3 regions of the Kitasatospora misakiensis genome follow, and region 3 is predicted to be linked to each of the others. Evidence: riboswitches for the same ligand, from Rfam matches in the RefSeq annotation. Region 3 holds a riboswitch; each other region holds the start of a gene.

Region 1 (5,585 bases), on a different contig from region 3:
CTCGACTTCGACGGGACGCTCGCCCCGATCGTCGCCGACCCGAGCCGGGCCCGGGCGGCGGCCGGCGCGACGGCCGCGCTGCGCGCGCTGGCGCCGCGGGTCGGCGCCGTCGCGGTGGTCACCGGCCGCCCGGCCGCGCTGGCCGTCGAGTACGGCGGACTCGCCGGGATCGACGGGGTGGTGGTGCTCGGCCACTACGGCGCGGAGCGCTGGGAGGACGGCGAGCTGACCGCGCCGCCGCCGCACCCGGGCGTCGCCGCGGTGCGCGCGGAGCTGCCGGCGGCGCTGAAGGCGCTCGGCGCGCCGGACGGCACCTGGGTGGAGGACAAAGGCCGCTCGGTGGCCGTGCACACCCGGCGGACGGCCGCTCCGGAAGCCGCGTTCGAGCTGCTGCGGGCGCCGATGGAGCGGCTGGCGGACGCCCACGGCCTGGTGGTGGAGCCGGGCCGGCTGGTGCTGGAGCTGCGGCCGCCGGGGGTGGACAAGGGGGCGGCGCTGACCGGGCTGCTGCGCGAGCGGTCGGCCCGTTCGGTGCTCTTCGCGGGCGACGACCTGGGGGACGTCCCGGCCTTCGCGGCGGTGGAGGAGCTGCGCGCGGGGGGCCTGGCCGGGCTGCTGGTGTGCAGCGGCGCGGTGGGGGACGCGCCGGTGCGCGAACTCGCCGACCGGGCGGACCTGGTGGTCCCGGGCCCGGCCGGCGTGGTGGAGCTGCTCGGCGCGCTGGGGGAGGAGCTCAGCCGCCCGGCCGCAGGGCGTTGAGCTGGTCCAGGAACCACTGCTGGGGCGGCAGCGCCGTCGCCGCGGCGGCCAGCCGCTTGGTGCGGTCGGTCCGCTCCTCGGCCGCCATGGTCAGCCCGGCGTGCAGCGCGTCGGCGGTGGCCACGATGTCGTACGGGTTGACGCTCAGCGCGTCCTCGCCGAGTTCGGCGTGCGCGCCGGCCTCCCGGGAGAGGACGAGCGCGCAGCCCCGGTCGGAGACCACCGGGACCTCCTTGGCGACCAGGTTCATGCCGTCCCGGATCGGGTTGACCAGGGCCACGTCGGCCATCCGGTAGGCGGCCAGCGAGCGCGGGAAGTCGTCGTCCACGTGCAGGATCAGCGGCTGCCAGTCCGGTGTGCCGAACTCCGCCACGATCTCCGCGGCGAGCGACCGCACCTGGTCGGTGTAGGCCCGGTACTCGGCGAGGTCGGTGCGGGACGGGTAGGCGAAGGCGATGTGGACCACCCGGTCGCGCCACTCGGGGCGGGTGCGCAGCAGGTGCCGGTAGGCCAGGAAGCCGCGGACGATGTTCTTGCTCAGCTCGGTGCGGTCGACCCGGACGACGGTGCGGCGGTCGCCCACGGCGGCGCGCAGGGTGGCCAGCCGCTCGTCGACGTCCGGCCGGTGGGCGCGCTCGCGCAGGAAGTCGGCGTCGGCGCCGAGGCCGTGGACGCCGAGGGCGGTGGTGCGGCCGGCGTACGTCACGGTGAGCGCCTCGCGGTGGACCTCCGCGCCGAGGAACCGCTCGCAGCAGTCGGCGAAGGCGAGCGCCCAGCGGCGGGTCAGGAAGCCCGCCCGGTCGGCGCCGAGGACGCCGGTGAGGACGGCCTCGGCGATGTCGTCGGGCAGCAGCCGCAGGTACTCGGGCGGCGCCCAGGGGGTGTGCGAGAAGTGGCCGATCCGCAGGTCGGGGCGGGCCGCGCGGAGCAGCGCCGGGACGAGCGAGAGGTGGTAGTCCTGCACCAGGACGGCGGCGCCGGGGGCGGCCTCGGCGGCGAGGGCCTCGGCGAAGGCGGTGTTGTACGCGGTGTAGGCCTGCCACTCGGTGCGGAAGCCGGCGTCGAAGGCGGGGGCGGTCGGGGTGTTCCAGAGCAGGTGGTGGACGAACCAGAGGGTCGAGTTGGCGATGCCGTTGTAGGCGCGGGCGAAGGTCTCGGGGTCGATGTCGAGCATCCGGACGGCCTGGCCGCCGACCTCGTGGCCGGCCCGGTCGAGGCGGCCGTCGGGGGCCTCGCGGGCGGCCCGGCGGTCGGCGTCGGACAGGGCGGCGCAGACCCAGACGGCGTCCGGGTCGTCGATGGCGGAGAGCCCGGAGACCAGGCCGCCGCCGCCTCTGCGGAGGGTCAGCGTGCCGTCGTCCGCGGTGCCGAACGACACCGGTCCCCGGTTCGACGCCACCAGGACGGAGGCGGAGCCGGACGGATTCGAACGCTCGCTCGTGAGATCACCCATGGTTGGTTGGTTGCCGTGGGTCCGCGGCGGCAAACCCCTCAGCGTCGGGTGGCGTACTCGGGGACGGTGTGCATCGGCGGGCGCTCGGTACCGGTGACCGGGTGGGTGTGGGCGGTGAAGGCGCGGGTCAGCGGGTCGCGGGTGAACTGGGTGAGCAGCGGGTGGACCAGATCCGCGGAGGCCTTCAGTCGGTGCGTGCGGTCCAGTCGTTCCAGCGCGGTGCGGTAGATCGTGGCCGCCATTCGACCGAGTGCCTGGGCGTCCTGGTGCCGGTGGTGACGGACGCCGACGTCCACCTGGGCGAGCGCGTCCAGGCCGGCCGTCTCCAGGGCGTCGACGAGCAGGCCGAGCTCGACGCCGTAGCCGGTGGGGAAGGGCAGCCGTTCGAGCAGTGAGCGGCGGGCCGCGTACTCGCCGCCGAGCGGCTGGACGAAACCGGCGAGTTCCGGCCAGTGCAGGTTGAGCAGGGGGCGGGCGACGAGTTCGGTGACCCGGCCGCCGCCGGCCGGGACCACCGCGCCGTCGGTCTCCAGCGGCCGGTCGTACATCGCCTTGACCAGTTGGATGTCCGGCTCGGTGAGCAGCGGGCCGATGATGCCGGAGACCAGGGCCGGGTCGAACTCGCGCAGGTCGGCGTCGACGAAGCAGACGATCTCGCCGCGGGTGACCAGCAGCGAGCGCCAGAGCACCTCGCCCTTGCCGGGGGCGGCGGGCAGCCGGGGCAGGATGGCGTCCCGGTGGACGACGGTGGCGCCGGCCTCGGCGGCCACCTCGGCGGTGCCGTCGACGGAGCCGGAGTCGACCACCACCAGCTCGTCGACCAGCGGCAGCCGCTCCATCAGCTCGCGCCGGATGACCCGGACGATCCCGCCGACGGTGGCCTCCTCGTCCAGGGCGGGCAGCACGACGCTGACGGTGCCGGCCGGGCCGAGCGCGCGTTTGGCCGCCGGCAGGGTGTGCACCGGGCGGTCGGCCGCGTTCCACGAGCGCCGGCGCAGCCAGGACGCCGTCTCGGGGAGGAGCGCGGGGATCGGTTCGGCGGGCACGGTGCTCTCCTCGGCGGACGGGGTCTCCCCGGCCGGAGGCGGGGGGAGGGTGGGACGTGTCATCTCGCGTGGCGGACGGTCCCGTTCGGGACCGAGGCCTTCGGATACAGTCTTCGTACAGCGGTCGGACCTTCGCACGCCGGGGTCGCCGCTGAGCAGGACCACAACTTCACAGAGCTCATCCAGAGGGACTGAGGGAACGGCCCGTTGACGTCCCGGCAACCTTCTCGCTCGGCCGGCCTTCGGGCCCCGGCGGGACAGGTGCCAATTCCGGCCTGGGGCGCGACCGCGTCACGGGGAAGATGAGGAGAGAGGCCTCCGCCCATCATGTCTATCGACACCGTCGCACCCGCCGCCGTCGACCTCGGCCCCGCCACTCAGCTGTCCTGTCGCGAGTGCGGCACCCGGTTCCCGCTCGGCCCCAGCTTCGCGTGCCTGGAGTGCTTCGGCCCGCTGGAGATCGCCTACGACTTCGGCAGCGAGGGCGCCGAGGAGCTGCGCAAGCGGATCGAGGCCGGTCCGGCGTCGATCTGGCGCTACGCGCCGCTGCTGCCCGTCCCGGCCGACGTGGCGACCAAGCCGAACCTCAACCCGGGGTGGACCCCGCTGGTGAAGGCGGACAACCTGGGCCGCGAGCTCGGCTTCACCGGGCAGCTGCACATCAAGGACGACTCCGGCAACCCGACCCACTCCTTCAAGGACCGCGTGGTGGCCTGCGCCATCGAGGCGGCCCGCGCGTTCGGCTACACCACGCTGTCCTGCTCGTCGACCGGCAACCTGGCCGGCGCGGTGGGCGCGGCGGCGGCCCGGGCGGGCTTCCGGTCCTGCGTGTTCATCCCGCACGACCTGGAGCAGGGCAAGGTCGTGATGGCCGGGGTGTACGGCGGCGAGCTGGTCGGCATCGAGGGCAACTACGACGACGTGAACCGGTTCTGCTCGGAGCTGATCGGCGACCCGGCCGGCGAGGGCTGGGGCTTCGTCAACGTCAACCTGAGGCCGTACTACGGCGAGGGCTCCAAGACGCTCGCCTTCGAGATCTGCGAGCAGCTCGGCTGGCGGCTGCCGGAGCAGATCGTGATCCCGATCGCCTCGGGCTCCCAGCTCACCAAGATCGACAAGGGGCTGCAGGAGCTGATCAAGCTGGGCCTGGTCGAGGACCGGCCGTACCGGATCTTCGGCGCCCAGGCGGCGGGCTGCTCGCCGGTCTCGGCGGCGTACAAGGCCGGCCACGACGTGATCCGCCCGGTCAAGCCGGACACCATCGCCAAGTCGCTGGCGATCGGCAACCCGGCCGACGGCCCGTACGTGCTGGACATCGCCCGGCGCACCGGCGGCGCGGTCGAGGACGTGACCGACGAGGAGGTCGTCGCGGCGATCCGGCTGCTGGCCCGGACCGAGGGCATCTTCGCGGAGACCGCGGGCGGGGTGACCGTCGGCGTGCTGAAGAAGCTGGTCGAGACCGGGCAGCTGGACCCGTCGAAGGAGACCGTCGCGATCAACACCGGCGACGGCCTGAAGACGCTCGACGCCGTCGCGGACGCCGGGATGACCGCCGTCATCCGGCCGACCCTGGACGCCTTCCGGGGCGCCGGCCTGGCCTCCGCCTGATCCCCGCCCGACGTCTGCCACTCCCCAGCTCCACCCGCTCAGCGCCCGCAACGAGGAGACCCCCATGAGCGCCAACGTCCGCATCCCGACCATCCTGCGCACCTACACCGGCGGCGCCAGCGAGGTGCCCGCCGAGGGCGCCACGCTGGGCGAGGTCATCGCCGACCTGGAGCGGAACCACGCCGGGATCGCCGCGCGCATCCTGGACGACACCGGCAAGCTGCGCCGTTTCGTCAATGTCTACGTGAACGACGACGACGTGCGGTTCGCCGAGGGTCTGGCGACCGAGATCAAGGACGGCGCGAACGTTTCGATCATCCCGGCGGTCGCCGGCGGGTGAACCGTCGGACGCGCCCGTTCCCCGCGGGTCGGGCGCGCCGTTACCGGCCGTCCGCGGCACGGAATTCCGTGCCGCGGACGGCCGTGCGCATTTTGGCGGGAATGTATTCCGTCCCGGGCGGAGTAAAGTGTCGCTGGACCGGGAACAGGGGCGCGCCCGCCCCTTCTCCGGGAACGAATCCGCCGCATCGCCACCGCCGCCGCCGTCCCGCCCGCCGAGACCCGCGGCGGGCCTGTGACCCGGAAACATGTCAGGCCGGTGTCAGAATTCTGGCGCGGATTTTGGGTAATACGTCCGCTATGTCCGGCGGGAAATGCGGCGGCTTATCCCGATTGCTCCCGTACTGTCCTCCGGTGCCGCGGGTGAATTCCCCGCCATT
Region 2 (5,585 bases), on a different contig from region 3:
GCGGGGCGCACTTCGCCTGGACCCTGCCGACCGGCTGGCTCGCGTTCACCCTTCTCGTCCCGGCCCCGCGCGGCACGGTGGGGGAGGTGGTCAGCTGGATGACCTTCCCCCCGGGCACGGCGGCGTCCAGCTGGACCGCCTGGATCCTGCTGGCGACCGGGACGGTCGTGTACGCCGTGGCAGGTCCGAGACGGTGACGGGCGCGCCGCCGGCCGTTGTCAGGGGGTGGACATCGTCGGGGTCGAGCGGGGTCAGAGGGAGTACATCGCGCTCAGAGGGTGTACATCGCGCTGTACGGCGGGGTGACGCGTTCTTGCCGTGACCCGAAGTCGACGAGGACGGCGATGTCGCCGTCCCCCTCGACGCCGATGACACGGCCGAGGCCGTACCGGTCGTGGGTGACCCGGTCGCCGACGGTGAAGTGCTTGCGGGGTGCCTCCACCGGAGCCTTGAAGGGGCTGTTGGGGAGGGGGCGGCGCGCTGCTGAATAATTCGTCATCCCCACCAGTATGCGCCGGAAACCCCGGGAGCGAACCCTTTTCGGCGCATGCGAGTTCGAGCGGAGCGGAATGTCGCAGGTCGGTGCGGTCCGCGCGCGGGCGGTCAGGGTGGGCGCGGAGGATTGCCCGCGCGCCCTCGCCGCCGCGGCACGACCGGGGGAGGGCGGTGGGATCCGCCCTCCCCCGCCGTCGGTTCGGAGGGCCCGCGAGCGCGCCAACCACCGTGCGCCCGGGGCCCGTTGGCGCCCGCGACGGCCCGGGGCGGGCGGCCCCGGGAGCACTTTTCAAAAATTGGGGGCGAAATATTCGCCCGCGGCGAGCCCGAGCCTGCTAGAGTCGACCTAGTTGCAGTAGTGGTCCCCATGAACTTTGTGTGCGCCTGCTGATGTTTCGCAGGCGCATTTTTGTTTACCCGGCTCTTCCCCGGGTGGGTGCTTGTGCGGCGACTCGGAGCACACGCTGTGTGCGCTCCGGACGCTTTGAAGGAGAAATTTTTATGGCTAATGGCACCGTGAAGTGGTTCAACTCGGAAAAGGGCTTCGGCTTCATCGAGCAGGACGGTGGCGGTCCGGACGTGTTCGCCCACTACTCGAACATCAACGCCAACGGCTTCCGTGAGCTGCTCGAGGGCCAGAAGGTCGAGTTCGACGTCACGCAGGGTCAGAAGGGCCCGCAGGCCGAGAACATTCGCCCGCTGTAGTACTTCTGCCACGGCACCCGCCAAGCAGCGAGGGGCCCGCACCGCGTACACGCTCGGTGCGGGCCCCTCGGCATGTGCGCCACGGCGCATCCCCGGCCGTTCCGGCCCGTTTCGGCCGTTCAGGCCCGTTCCTTGCGGTCTCCGCCGGTGCTCCGCGCCATGGAGCCTTCCTCGTGACGTGCCGCCCCGAGGAAGGTTTCCCGTATGAGCCGTTCCAGTCGCTCGCCCTATCAGAACGCCAACTCCCGCTCCGCCGCCGCCTCCCGCTCCGCGGGGGGCTCCCGTTCGGGTGGCGGCGCCTTCTACGGCGCCCGGCCCGCCGGAGGCCGACGGACCCCCGGCCGTGGCGCCGGCCAGGGCGCGTCCGCGCCGGCCGAGTTCGCGATGCCGGTCAGCACCACCCCGGCCCTGCCCGCCGTCGAGTCCTTCGCCGAGCTGGACATGCCGAAGGCCCTGCTGTCGGTACTGACCCGCCAGGGCGTCACCACGCCCTTCCCGATCCAGGCCGCGACGCTGCCGAACTCGCTGGCCGGCCGCGACGTCCTCGGACGCGGCCGCACCGGCTCGGGCAAGACCATCGCCTTCGGCCTCGCCGTACTGGCCCGCACCGCCGGGCGCCGGGCCGAGAAGGGCCGCCCGCTGGCCCTGGTGCTGGTCCCCACCCGCGAACTCGCGCAGCAGGTCACCGAGGCCCTCACCCCCTACGCCCACGCGCTGCGGCTGAGGCTGGCGACCGCGGTCGGCGGGATGTCGATCGGACGCCAGGCCCAGGCGCTGAACCGCGGGGCCGAGGTCGTGGTGGCCACGCCCGGCCGGCTCAAGGACCTGATCCAGCGCGGTGACTGCCGGCTCGACGAGGTCGGCATCACGGTGCTCGACGAGGCCGACCAGATGGCCGACATGGGCTTCCTGCCGCAGGTCACCGAACTCCTGGAGCAGGTCGCCGAGGGCGGCCAGACGATGCTGTTCTCCGCCACCCTGGACCGCAACGTGGACCGGCTGGTGCGGCGCTTCCTCAACGACCCGGTCACCCACTCGGTGGACCCGTCGGCGGGCGCGGTGAGCACCATGGAGCACCACGTCCTGCACGTGCAGAACTTCGACAAGGGCGCCACGATCGCCCACATCGCGTCCCGGGACGGCCGGGTGATCATGTTCACCGACACCAAGGACGGCGCCGACCGCCTGGTGGCGGACCTGCTCGCGAACGGGGTGAAGGCCGCGGCCCTGCACGGCGGCAAGTCCCAGCCCCAGCGCAACCGCACCCTGGACCAGTTCCGGACCGGCCAGGTCACGGCCCTGATCGCGACCAACGTCGCCGCCCGGGGCATCCACATCGACGGCCTCGACCTGGTCGTCAACCTGGACCCGCCGACCGACCACAAGGACTACCTCCACCGGGGCGGCCGCACCGCCCGGGCCGGCGAGTCCGGCACCGTGGTCACGCTGGTGCTGCCCAACCAGCGCCGCGCGATGACCCGCCTGATGGCGACGGCGGCCATCACCCCCGTCACCACCCGGGTCACCGCCGGCGATGAGGACCTGGCCCGGATCACCGGCGCCCGGGTGCCCACCGGCGTCCCCACCGTGATTCCCGACCCCGTGGTCGAGCGCCCGCGCCGCAGCCCGTCCGCGAGCCGGGGTCACCGAGGCCGCTCCACCCGCACGGCCGGCGACACCCGGACCGGCGGCGACACCCGTACGGCCGGCGGCACCCGCACCGGCTCCGGCCGCGACGCCCAGGGCTCCACCGGCCGTCGCCGCCCGCCCCGGCGCGCCACCGTCGCCGCGTAGCACCGCCCTCGCCGTGAGGCGCCGACGAGCCCGGTCCGCAGCTGCGGACCGGGCTCGTCGGGTTTCTCGGGCCGTCGCCCGTTCCGCCCCTGCTGCCTGCTGCCTGCTGCCTGCTGCCTGCTGCCTGCGGGCTGGCAGCGGTAAAGCTTGGCGAGCCGGCGGGGAAGTCTTGTATCGTTCCTCGCGAATCATCCAGAGGGGTGGAGGGACCGGCCCTACGAAGCCCCGGCAGCTCCCCGTTCGACCCGGCGTCCGAAGTACGCGCCGTGCCGTCCGGGATCAGTGCCAACTCCGGCCTGTCGCCAATGTGGCGCGGGAAAGATGAGGAGACACGGTGCTCTCAGTGCTGTCCTTCCCCCGGGCGCTTCCCGTCCCGGGCCTTCCGCGTACCCGTCTCGTGCCCGGCGCAGGCAATCGGCCGACTTCTGCGGCCCGCCCTCGCTGACCACCCCCCCGGCTCCCTGCGGGGAGTCTCCGTGAGCGGGCCCATGCGCGGCTCACGGGATCTGAGACGGAGTACATCCATGGAGAACACGAGCGGCGTCGGCGTGCTCGACAAGGTCACCTCGATCCTCGGCACCCTGGAGGCCGGCCCCGCCACCCTGGCCGGCCTGGTCGCGGTGACCGGCCTGGCGCGGCCCACGGCCCACCGGCTCGCCGTCGCACTCGAACAGCACCGCCTGGTCGCCCGGGACGTGGAGGGCCGGTTCATCCTCGGCCCCCGGCTCGGGGAGCTGTCGGCCGCCGCCGGTGAGGACCGGCTGCTGGCCGCCGCCGGCCCGGTCCTCAGCGGGCTGCGCGACCTCACCGGCGAGAGCGCCCAGCTCTACCGCCGCCAGGGCGGGGTCCGGATCTGCGTGGCCGCCGCCGAGCGCCTCTCCGGCCTGCGGGACACCGTGCCGGTGGGGGTCACCCTCCCGATGAAGGTCGGCGCCGCCGCCCAGGTCCTGCTCGCCTGGGAGGAGCCCGAGCGGCTCCACCGCGGCCTTCAGGGGGCCCGGTTCACCGCGACGGCCCTGAGCGGGGTGCGGCGCCGGGGCTGGGCCCAGTCGATCGGGGAGCGCGAGATCGGTGTCGCCTCCGTCTCCGCGCCCGTCCGCGGACCGGCCAACCGGGTGGTGGCCGCCGTCACGGTCTCCGGTCCGATCGAACGGCTCACCCGCCACCCCGGCGCCCTGCTCTCCTCGGTCGTCGTCGAGGCGGCGGACCGCCTCACCGAGTCGCTCCGCCGCCCCTGACCGGCTCAACCGCCCTCCACCGCCGCCCTGTTGTCCGCTCCTGCGGTCACCGCAGGCTGTCGAGATCGACGCTGTCGGCCATGGCCCGGTAGCCGAGCGGGCTGGGGTGGAGGTGGTCGCCGGCGTGGTAGCCGTCCGGGATGGCGCCGGTGCCCGCCGGGTCGATCGCCCGGTCGAAGTCGGCCACCGCGTCGTACGCGCCGGACGAGCGGATCCACTCGTTCAGGTCGCGACGCAGCCGGTCGGTCCGCTCACTCCAGAACGGTGCGCCGCCGAAGGGCATCAGGGTGGCGCCGACGGCCTTGACGCCACGGGCGTGGGCGGTGCGGATCAGGGCGCGGTGGGCGTCGATCAGCCGCTGGAGCGTGACGGGCGGGTCGTCGCGGTCCACCCCGCAGACCTGGTCGCCGGCGCGGAGGATGTCGTTCACACCGTGCGAGACGATCACGGTGCCGACGTTCGGCTGGTCGAGCACGTCGCGCTCGAAGCGGGCCAGGGCGCTCTCCCCGGCGCAGGCGGAATCGGCGAGCATCTTGTTCGAGCCGATGCCGGCGTTGAGCACGGGGCGCGGCCGGTCGGCGGCGAGGAGCCGTTCGGCGAGACGGTCGGGGTAGCGGTCGTCCCCGTCGACGGTGGCCCCGAACCCGTCGGTGGTGGACTCGCCGAACGCCACCACCGCCCTGCCCACCGGCCGCCCGCCGGTGACCTCGACGCCGCTCAGGTAGTACCAGGAGCCGTATCCGGGGCGGACGGCGTCGCCGAACGCCGCCGCGCCGGTGTCACCGCGGTGGTCGCCGTCGGCCCGGTACGTGGTGGTCATCGAGAGCTGGTGGTAGGTGGCCGGGCCGGTCGGGCCGTCGAAGTAGAGGGTCAGCGCGACCCGGTCGCCGGCCGCCGTCGGCAGCGGCACCGGGTCACTGAGCACCTCCCCGCCGGCCGGGACGACGACGGAGTCCCGGTGCGCGAAGCGCAACGGCCGCAGCGTCCCTGGGACGACGGCCGCCCCGTCGGCGGCCCGGCCGGCGCCGGCGCCGGTCAGCCGCAGGGGAGTCGTCCCGTAGAGGTTGGACAGCCGGAACCGGACGGACTTGCCGCCCGTGCTGAGCCGCACCACCTCCCGCACCGACTGGTGGTCGAAGCCCTGCTCGGCCCAGGTCGCGAACCAGGGCGCCGTGGAGGGCCGCATCATCGACGCGGACCACGCGGCCGACCAGCGCTGCGCGTGCGCCGAGCCGGCCGAGGCGGGGGCGGCGGTCGCGGTGATCGACAGGGCGGCGGTCAGTGCGGCGACGGAAGCGACGCGGCTGAGCGGATTCAGCGGATTCATGGGGCCCTCCTCGGGGCGTGTCGGTC
Region 3 (5,585 bases):
GAACTCGGTGACCCGGGCGGTCCGGGTCACGTCGAAGCGGGTCAGGTTGCCGCAGAGCGTGCAGCGCCAGCGCGTCTCGGAGGTCAGGGCGGGGACGGTCATCGGGGATCCTCTCGGTGGTCCCGGAACGGGCTCAGGCGCTCCCCCCGGGGCCCCGGCGTCGGCGGCGGGAGGCGGGAATGCCCGGCCCAAGCCTATTGCCTGGGGCAACCTTCCCGGCCACCGGCCGACCGCTCCGGAGCCGTAGCCCACCTGCCGTAACCGCGCGGTGCCCGGCCCGCCCCGGGGGGATGCTGGGGCCCATGGCGATCCCGGTCCCCGCCCACGCCGGAGCGCACCGCGGCCGACCGGCCGCCACCGCCCCTGCCGTCTGCTACGCGCTGATCGCGCTCAACACCGCGGTCTTCCTGCTCGGACCGGCCGCCGGACTCAACCCGCTCTACGGCCGCGGCCAGACCCGGGTCTGCGCGGAGCAGCGCTACGAGCAGCGCTGGGGGGCCGTCCCCGCCGAACTGCTGACCGGCCACCCGCTGACCGCCGACCAACTGGCCGAGGCCCCCGACCCGGTGCCCGGCTGCCCGGCCGCGGCCACCCCGGGCAAGCACCCCGCGCTCGCCGTGCTCAGCGCGCTCTTCCTGCACGGCGGCTGGCTGCACCTGCTCGGCAACCTGCTCTTCCTGTACGTCTTCGGCCCCACCGTGGAGCGCCGGCTCGGCCGCTCCCGGTTCCTCCTCTTCTATGTGGCGGCCGGCGCGCTGACCACCTACGGCTTCTCGCTGGCCGAGGCGCACTCGCCGGACTCGACCCGGGTGCTGATCGGCGCCTCGGGCGCGATCTCCGCCGTGCTCGGCGCCTATCTGCGCTTCCACCCGCGTGCCCGGGTCACCACGCTCGTCCCGCTGCTGCTCTTCCTGCCGCTGCGCTTCCCGGCCTGGCTGGTGCTGGGGCTCTGGTTCGCCCTCCAGTGGTGGTCCGTCCACTCCGCCGGGCCTGGGGTCGCGTACCTGGTGCACGTGATCGGCTTCGCGGCCGGCTTCCTCTACGCCTGCACCCTGATCGAGCGCCGGCCCCGGCGCACCGGCACCCGCACCCGCCCCCGCCCCCGCCCCCGCGACGGTGCGGCCGATGCCCGATACCCTGGCGGCACCTCACAAAGGAGTACGCGACCGTGATCACCGCCATCGTCCTGATCAAGACCAGTGTCGACCGCATCCCGGAGATCGCCGAGGCGATCGCCGCCATCGAGGGCGTCAGCGAGGTCTACTCGGTGACCGGCGGCTACGACCTGGTGGCGATGGCGCGGGTGCGCCGGCACGACGACCTCGCCGAGGTGATCCCCGGCCGGCTGAACAAGGTCCCGGGCGTGGCCCACACCGAGACCCAGATCGCCTTCCGCACCTACTCCCAGCACGACCTGGAGGCCGCGTTCGCGATCGGCCTCGACGAGTAGCCGACCGGAGGCCTCAGCCCTCGCGACGGGTGTCCACGACGCAGCGGCCGCCCTCGTTCCGGTAGGTCCACGCCGCGCCGTCCGTGACCAGCTCCCGGACGGCGGCCAGGAACCGGTCCACGTGCTCGTCCGGGGTGCCCGCGCCGAAGCTCACCCGGATCGCGTTCAGGCTGCGCTCGCCCGGCAGCGACGGCTCCGGCGCGCCGCACTCGGAGGGCGCGGCCTCCTCGTCGCCGAGCAGCGTGCGCACCAGCGGGTGGGCGCAGAAGAGGCCGTCCCGCACCCCGATGCCGTACTCGGCGGAGAGCGCGGCCGAGAAGTGCGAGCTGTTCCAGCCCCGGACGACGAAGGACAGCACGCCCACCCGGGCCGCGTCGGCGCCGAACAGGTTCAGCACCCTGACCTCCGGGATCTCCGCCAGGCCGGCGTCCAGCCGGGCGATCAGCGCCCGCTCGCGGGCCTCCAGCGCGTCGAACCCGGCCTCGCCGAGCGCCCGACAGGCCGCGGCGATCGCGTAGACGCCGATGACGTTCGGCGAACCGGCCTCGTGCCGGGCCGGACCGGTGTTCCACTGCACGGCCACCGAGCCGTCCGCCTCCCGGGCCACCGTACGGGTGGCGCCGCCGCCGGCCAGGTACGGCTCGGCCGCGTCCAGCCAGTCGGCCCGGCCGGCCAGCACCCCGGCGCCGAACGGCGCGTACAGCTTGTGGCCGGAGAAGGCGATCCAGTCGACGCCCAGCTCGCGCACCGAGACCCGGTGGTGCGGGGCCAGCTGCGCGGCGTCCAGCACCACCCGGGCGCCGTGCCGGTGGGCGGTCCGGGTCAGCTCGGCGACCGGCCAGAGCTCGCCGGTGACGTTCGAGGCGCCGGTGACACAGAGCAGCTTGGGGCCCTCGGGCGCCTCGGCGAGCGCGGCGTCGAAGGCGGCGACCGCCTCGGCGTGCGAACGCGGGGCCCGCAGGTAGGTGACGCTCAGACCGGCGTGCGCCCAGGGCAGCAGCGAGGCGTGGTGCTCGGTCTCGAAGGCGAACACCCTGGTCCCGGCCGGGACGGCGCCGGCCAGCAGGTTGAGCGAGTCGGTGGTGGCGCGGGTGAAGACCACCTGGTCGTCCTCGCGCAGGTCCAGGAACTCGGCGACGGTGCGGCGGCTCTGCTCGAACAGGTCGGTGGAGAGCTGCGACAGGTAGCCGGCGCCGCGGTGCACGCTGCCGTAGTACGGGGCGTAGGCGGCGACCTCGTCCCAGACCCGCTGGAGGGCCGGGGCGCTGGCGGCGTAGTCGAGCGCCGCGTAGGTGACCTTGTCACCGTTGGCGAGCGGGACCTGCACGTCGTGGCCGAGGACGGCGAGGGGGGTGCTCGGGAGGGGCCGCGCGGAGCGCGCCGAATCAAGGGTGGCGGCGGGCGACGGGCGGGCGGCGACAGAAGACATGGGGATGCACTCCTATACGGGTCAGGGACCCCGGGAGTGCGATGTGATCCGGGCGTCCGCGCTTGCCACGCGGACGGAACGCCACGTGACCCGGTCCTCACCCAGGGCACCCCGCCACGGACGGAGGGTTGCCGGACAGCAAGCTGGGGCTTGTCGCTGTCGCTCATGACCTGGCCAAGACTGTAGGTCGAGTCCACCCCCCGGTCAAACAGGAGTCCACATCCCGGACACGCGCAGGGGCCCACCGGGCGAACTCCCGATGGGCCCCCAACCGCCGTGTCACACCCGGGCGGTGGCCTCCGACCAGTGCTTCAGCAGGTCCGCCGCGGCACCCGAGTCGACGGCCTCGGCGGTACGCCGCATGGCCGCCCCGAGCTGCTCCGCGAGCGGGGCGCCGGTCAGGTCGAGCGCCACCAGCGCCGCCGCCGAGTTCAGCAGCACCGCGTCGCGGACCGGGCCGTGCTCCCCGGCGAGCATCCGGCGCGCGACCTCCGCGTTGTAGGCCGGGTCGCCGCCGCGCAGCGCCTCGATGCCGACCGGCTGGATGCCGACCTCGCGCGGGTCGAAGCTGGTCTCGGTGACGGCGCCGTCGCGGACGACCCACACCCGCGAGGTGGTGGTGATGGTCAGCTCGTCCAGCCCGTCGTCGCCCCGGAAGACCAGGGCGGTGGCGCCGCGCCGGGCGAGCACGCCGGCGATCAGGGCCGCCAGGCGGGTGTCGAAGCAGCCGATCGCGTGCGCCGTCACCCGGGCCGGGTTGGTGAGCGGCCCGAGGATGTTGAAGGCGGTGGGCACCCCGAGGTCGCGCCGGGCCGGCGCGGCGTGCCGCATCGACGGGTGGAAGGTGGCCGCGAAGCAGAAGGTGAGCCCGACCTCCTCGGCGACCTCGGCGACCCGGCGCGGCCGGAGGTCCAGCCTGATGCCCAGCTTCTCCAGCACGTCCGAGGAGCCGCTGGCCGAGGAGGCGGCCCGGTTGCCGTGCTTGACGACCTTGGCGCCGGCCGCGGCCGCGACGATCGCCGACATGGTGGAGATGTTGACGGTCTTGGCCCGGTCGCCGCCGGTGCCGACGATGTCCACGGCCGGACCGGGGATGTCCAGCGGCTCGGCGTGCGCGTACATCGAGTCGACCAGGCCGGAGATCTCGTCGACCGTCTCGCCCTTGGCCCGCAGCGCCACCATGAAGCCGGCGACCTGGACCGGGGAGGCCTCGCCGCTCATGATCCGGTCCATCGCCCACGCGGTGGCCGCGCGGTCGAGGTCCTCCCCCCGCAGCAGAGCCGACAGGATGTCCGGCCAGGAGCGGACCACCTGCGCGGGGTCGTTGCCGCCGTTCGCAGGGTGCACGTTCACCATGGCTGACTCCAGCTCTCGCTCCCCGGACACGGGGAAGGACGTAGGGACGGAGTCAGCCTATCGAGCGGCGGGGTGCCGGGGCTCCGCCGTTCACCCTTCTTCTCTTGTACTGAGACGCCGGGTGAGACACGGGGGCGGGGCACCGGCCCGCGCCACCGGAGCCGGGGCCCGGGCCGGACGGCTGCCGGGTGGCTACCGGGCGACGGGCGCCCGCTTGGCCAGCCGGGAGCGCAGCAGCGCGGCGGCGGCCTCGGCCAGCGCCACCGGGTCCACCGGCCGGGAGATCGCCGCGTCGGCCCGGCTCCAGGCGGCCAGCCAGGAGTCCTGCGGCCGGCCGATCAGCACCAGCACCGGCGGGCACCCGTAGATCTCGTCCTTCAGCTGCCGCGCGAGCCCGAGTCCGCCGGCCGGCACCGCCTCGCCGTCCAGGACGCAGAGGTCGACCCCGCCCTTCTCCAGCGCCTTGAGCACCGCGGGGGTGGTCGCGCACTCCAGGTAGGCCAGCTCCGGCAGGTCCGCCGCGGGCCGCCGACCGAGCGCGGTCAGCACCTGCTCGCGGGTGGTGCGGTCGTGGCTGTAGACGAGAACGGTCAGCGTCTCGTCGGTCGTGTACGCCATGGGCCCTGCTCCCTCAGTGTGATCCGGACCACGTTCGCCTCACCCCGGATGCTACTCCCGATCACCGGTGGCAGAGCCCTTCCCGCCGCGATCTCTTCCCGAGCCGCGCCGCCGACGGCTGGTCCGGGCGGAGCACGGCGCGTCACCCCCGGCCGCACAGACCACCCGTACGGCTGACGGGTGGGCTCTCCCCTTACTACCGACGGCACCCCGGAGCACCCCTCGACACGCCGGACGGGGCCGTAAGGGGCCGTCGAGGAACCGTCAGAAAAGGGACACGCCGCTGCTCAACGACGGTCCGGACGCCCCGTCGGGTGCCAGGGGGGCATACCGCACGCACCGGACACTCCGAGGGAGACCCCCCGACGTGAAGACGGAATAAGGGACCGACATAATGTCCGTCGTGGCGACAGCAACAGCAGTAGAAACCGGGCACGCGCACGGATCGGTCAACCGGCCGAACATGGTCAGCGTCGGAACGATCGTCTGGCTCAGTTCCGAGTTGATGTTCTTCGCGGCCCTCTTCGCGATGTACTTCACGCTCCGCTCCGTCAAGGGGCCGGAGTTCTGGACCGAGAAGGCGCACGCCCTCAACGTGCCCTTCTCCTCGGTCAACACCACGATCCTGGTGCTCTCCTCGCTCACCTGCCAGCTCGGCGTCTTCGCCGCCGAGCGCGGGGACGTGAAGAAGCTCCGCTCGTGGTTCGTCATCACCTTCGTGATGGGCGCGAT

The links. Region 3 has a riboswitch for S-adenosylmethionine ahead of ACFP3U_RS03800 (aminotransferase class V-fold PLP-dependent enzyme). Riboswitches for the same ligand answer to the same signal wherever they lie in the genome.
Region 1: another riboswitch for S-adenosylmethionine. It lies ahead of thrC (threonine synthase); the one in region 3 lies ahead of ACFP3U_RS03800 (aminotransferase class V-fold PLP-dependent enzyme).
Region 2: another riboswitch for S-adenosylmethionine. It lies ahead of ACFP3U_RS33230 (IclR family transcriptional regulator); the one in region 3 lies ahead of ACFP3U_RS03800 (aminotransferase class V-fold PLP-dependent enzyme).

Annotation. Positions count from the first base shown of each region.
Region 1 covers NZ_JBHSOF010000053.1:18,649-24,233, forward strand. The annotation lists gene otsB (trehalose-phosphatase) at 1-759, shown strand, start outside; gene ACFP3U_RS30265 (alpha,alpha-trehalose-phosphate synthase (UDP-forming)) at 734-2,212, opposite strand; gene ACFP3U_RS30270 (glucosyl-3-phosphoglycerate synthase) at 2,251-3,258, opposite strand; SAM riboswitch class I at 3,434-3,567, shown strand; gene thrC (threonine synthase) at 3,586-4,866, shown strand; gene ACFP3U_RS30280 (MoaD/ThiS family protein) at 4,931-5,206, shown strand.
Region 2 covers NZ_JBHSOF010000069.1:310-5,894, reverse strand. The annotation lists gene ACFP3U_RS33250 (hypothetical protein) at 1-197, shown strand, start outside; gene ACFP3U_RS33245 (hypothetical protein) at 272-499, opposite strand; gene ACFP3U_RS33240 (cold-shock protein) at 997-1,200, shown strand; gene ACFP3U_RS33235 (DEAD/DEAH box helicase) at 1,405-2,994, shown strand; SAM riboswitch class I at 3,180-3,322, shown strand; gene ACFP3U_RS33230 (IclR family transcriptional regulator) at 3,519-4,232, shown strand; gene ACFP3U_RS33225 (SGNH/GDSL hydrolase family protein) at 4,279-5,559, opposite strand.
Region 3 covers NZ_JBHSOF010000002.1:424,147-429,731, forward strand. The annotation lists gene ACFP3U_RS03785 (hypothetical protein) at 1-102, opposite strand, end outside; gene ACFP3U_RS03790 (rhomboid family intramembrane serine protease) at 303-1,172, shown strand; gene ACFP3U_RS03795 (Lrp/AsnC ligand binding domain-containing protein) at 1,169-1,450, shown strand; gene ACFP3U_RS03800 (aminotransferase class V-fold PLP-dependent enzyme) at 1,464-2,879, opposite strand; SAM riboswitch class IV at 2,933-3,050, opposite strand; gene trpD (anthranilate phosphoribosyltransferase) at 3,159-4,235, opposite strand; gene ACFP3U_RS03810 (hypothetical protein) at 4,428-4,853, opposite strand; gene ctaE (aa3-type cytochrome oxidase subunit III) at 5,248-5,585, shown strand, end outside.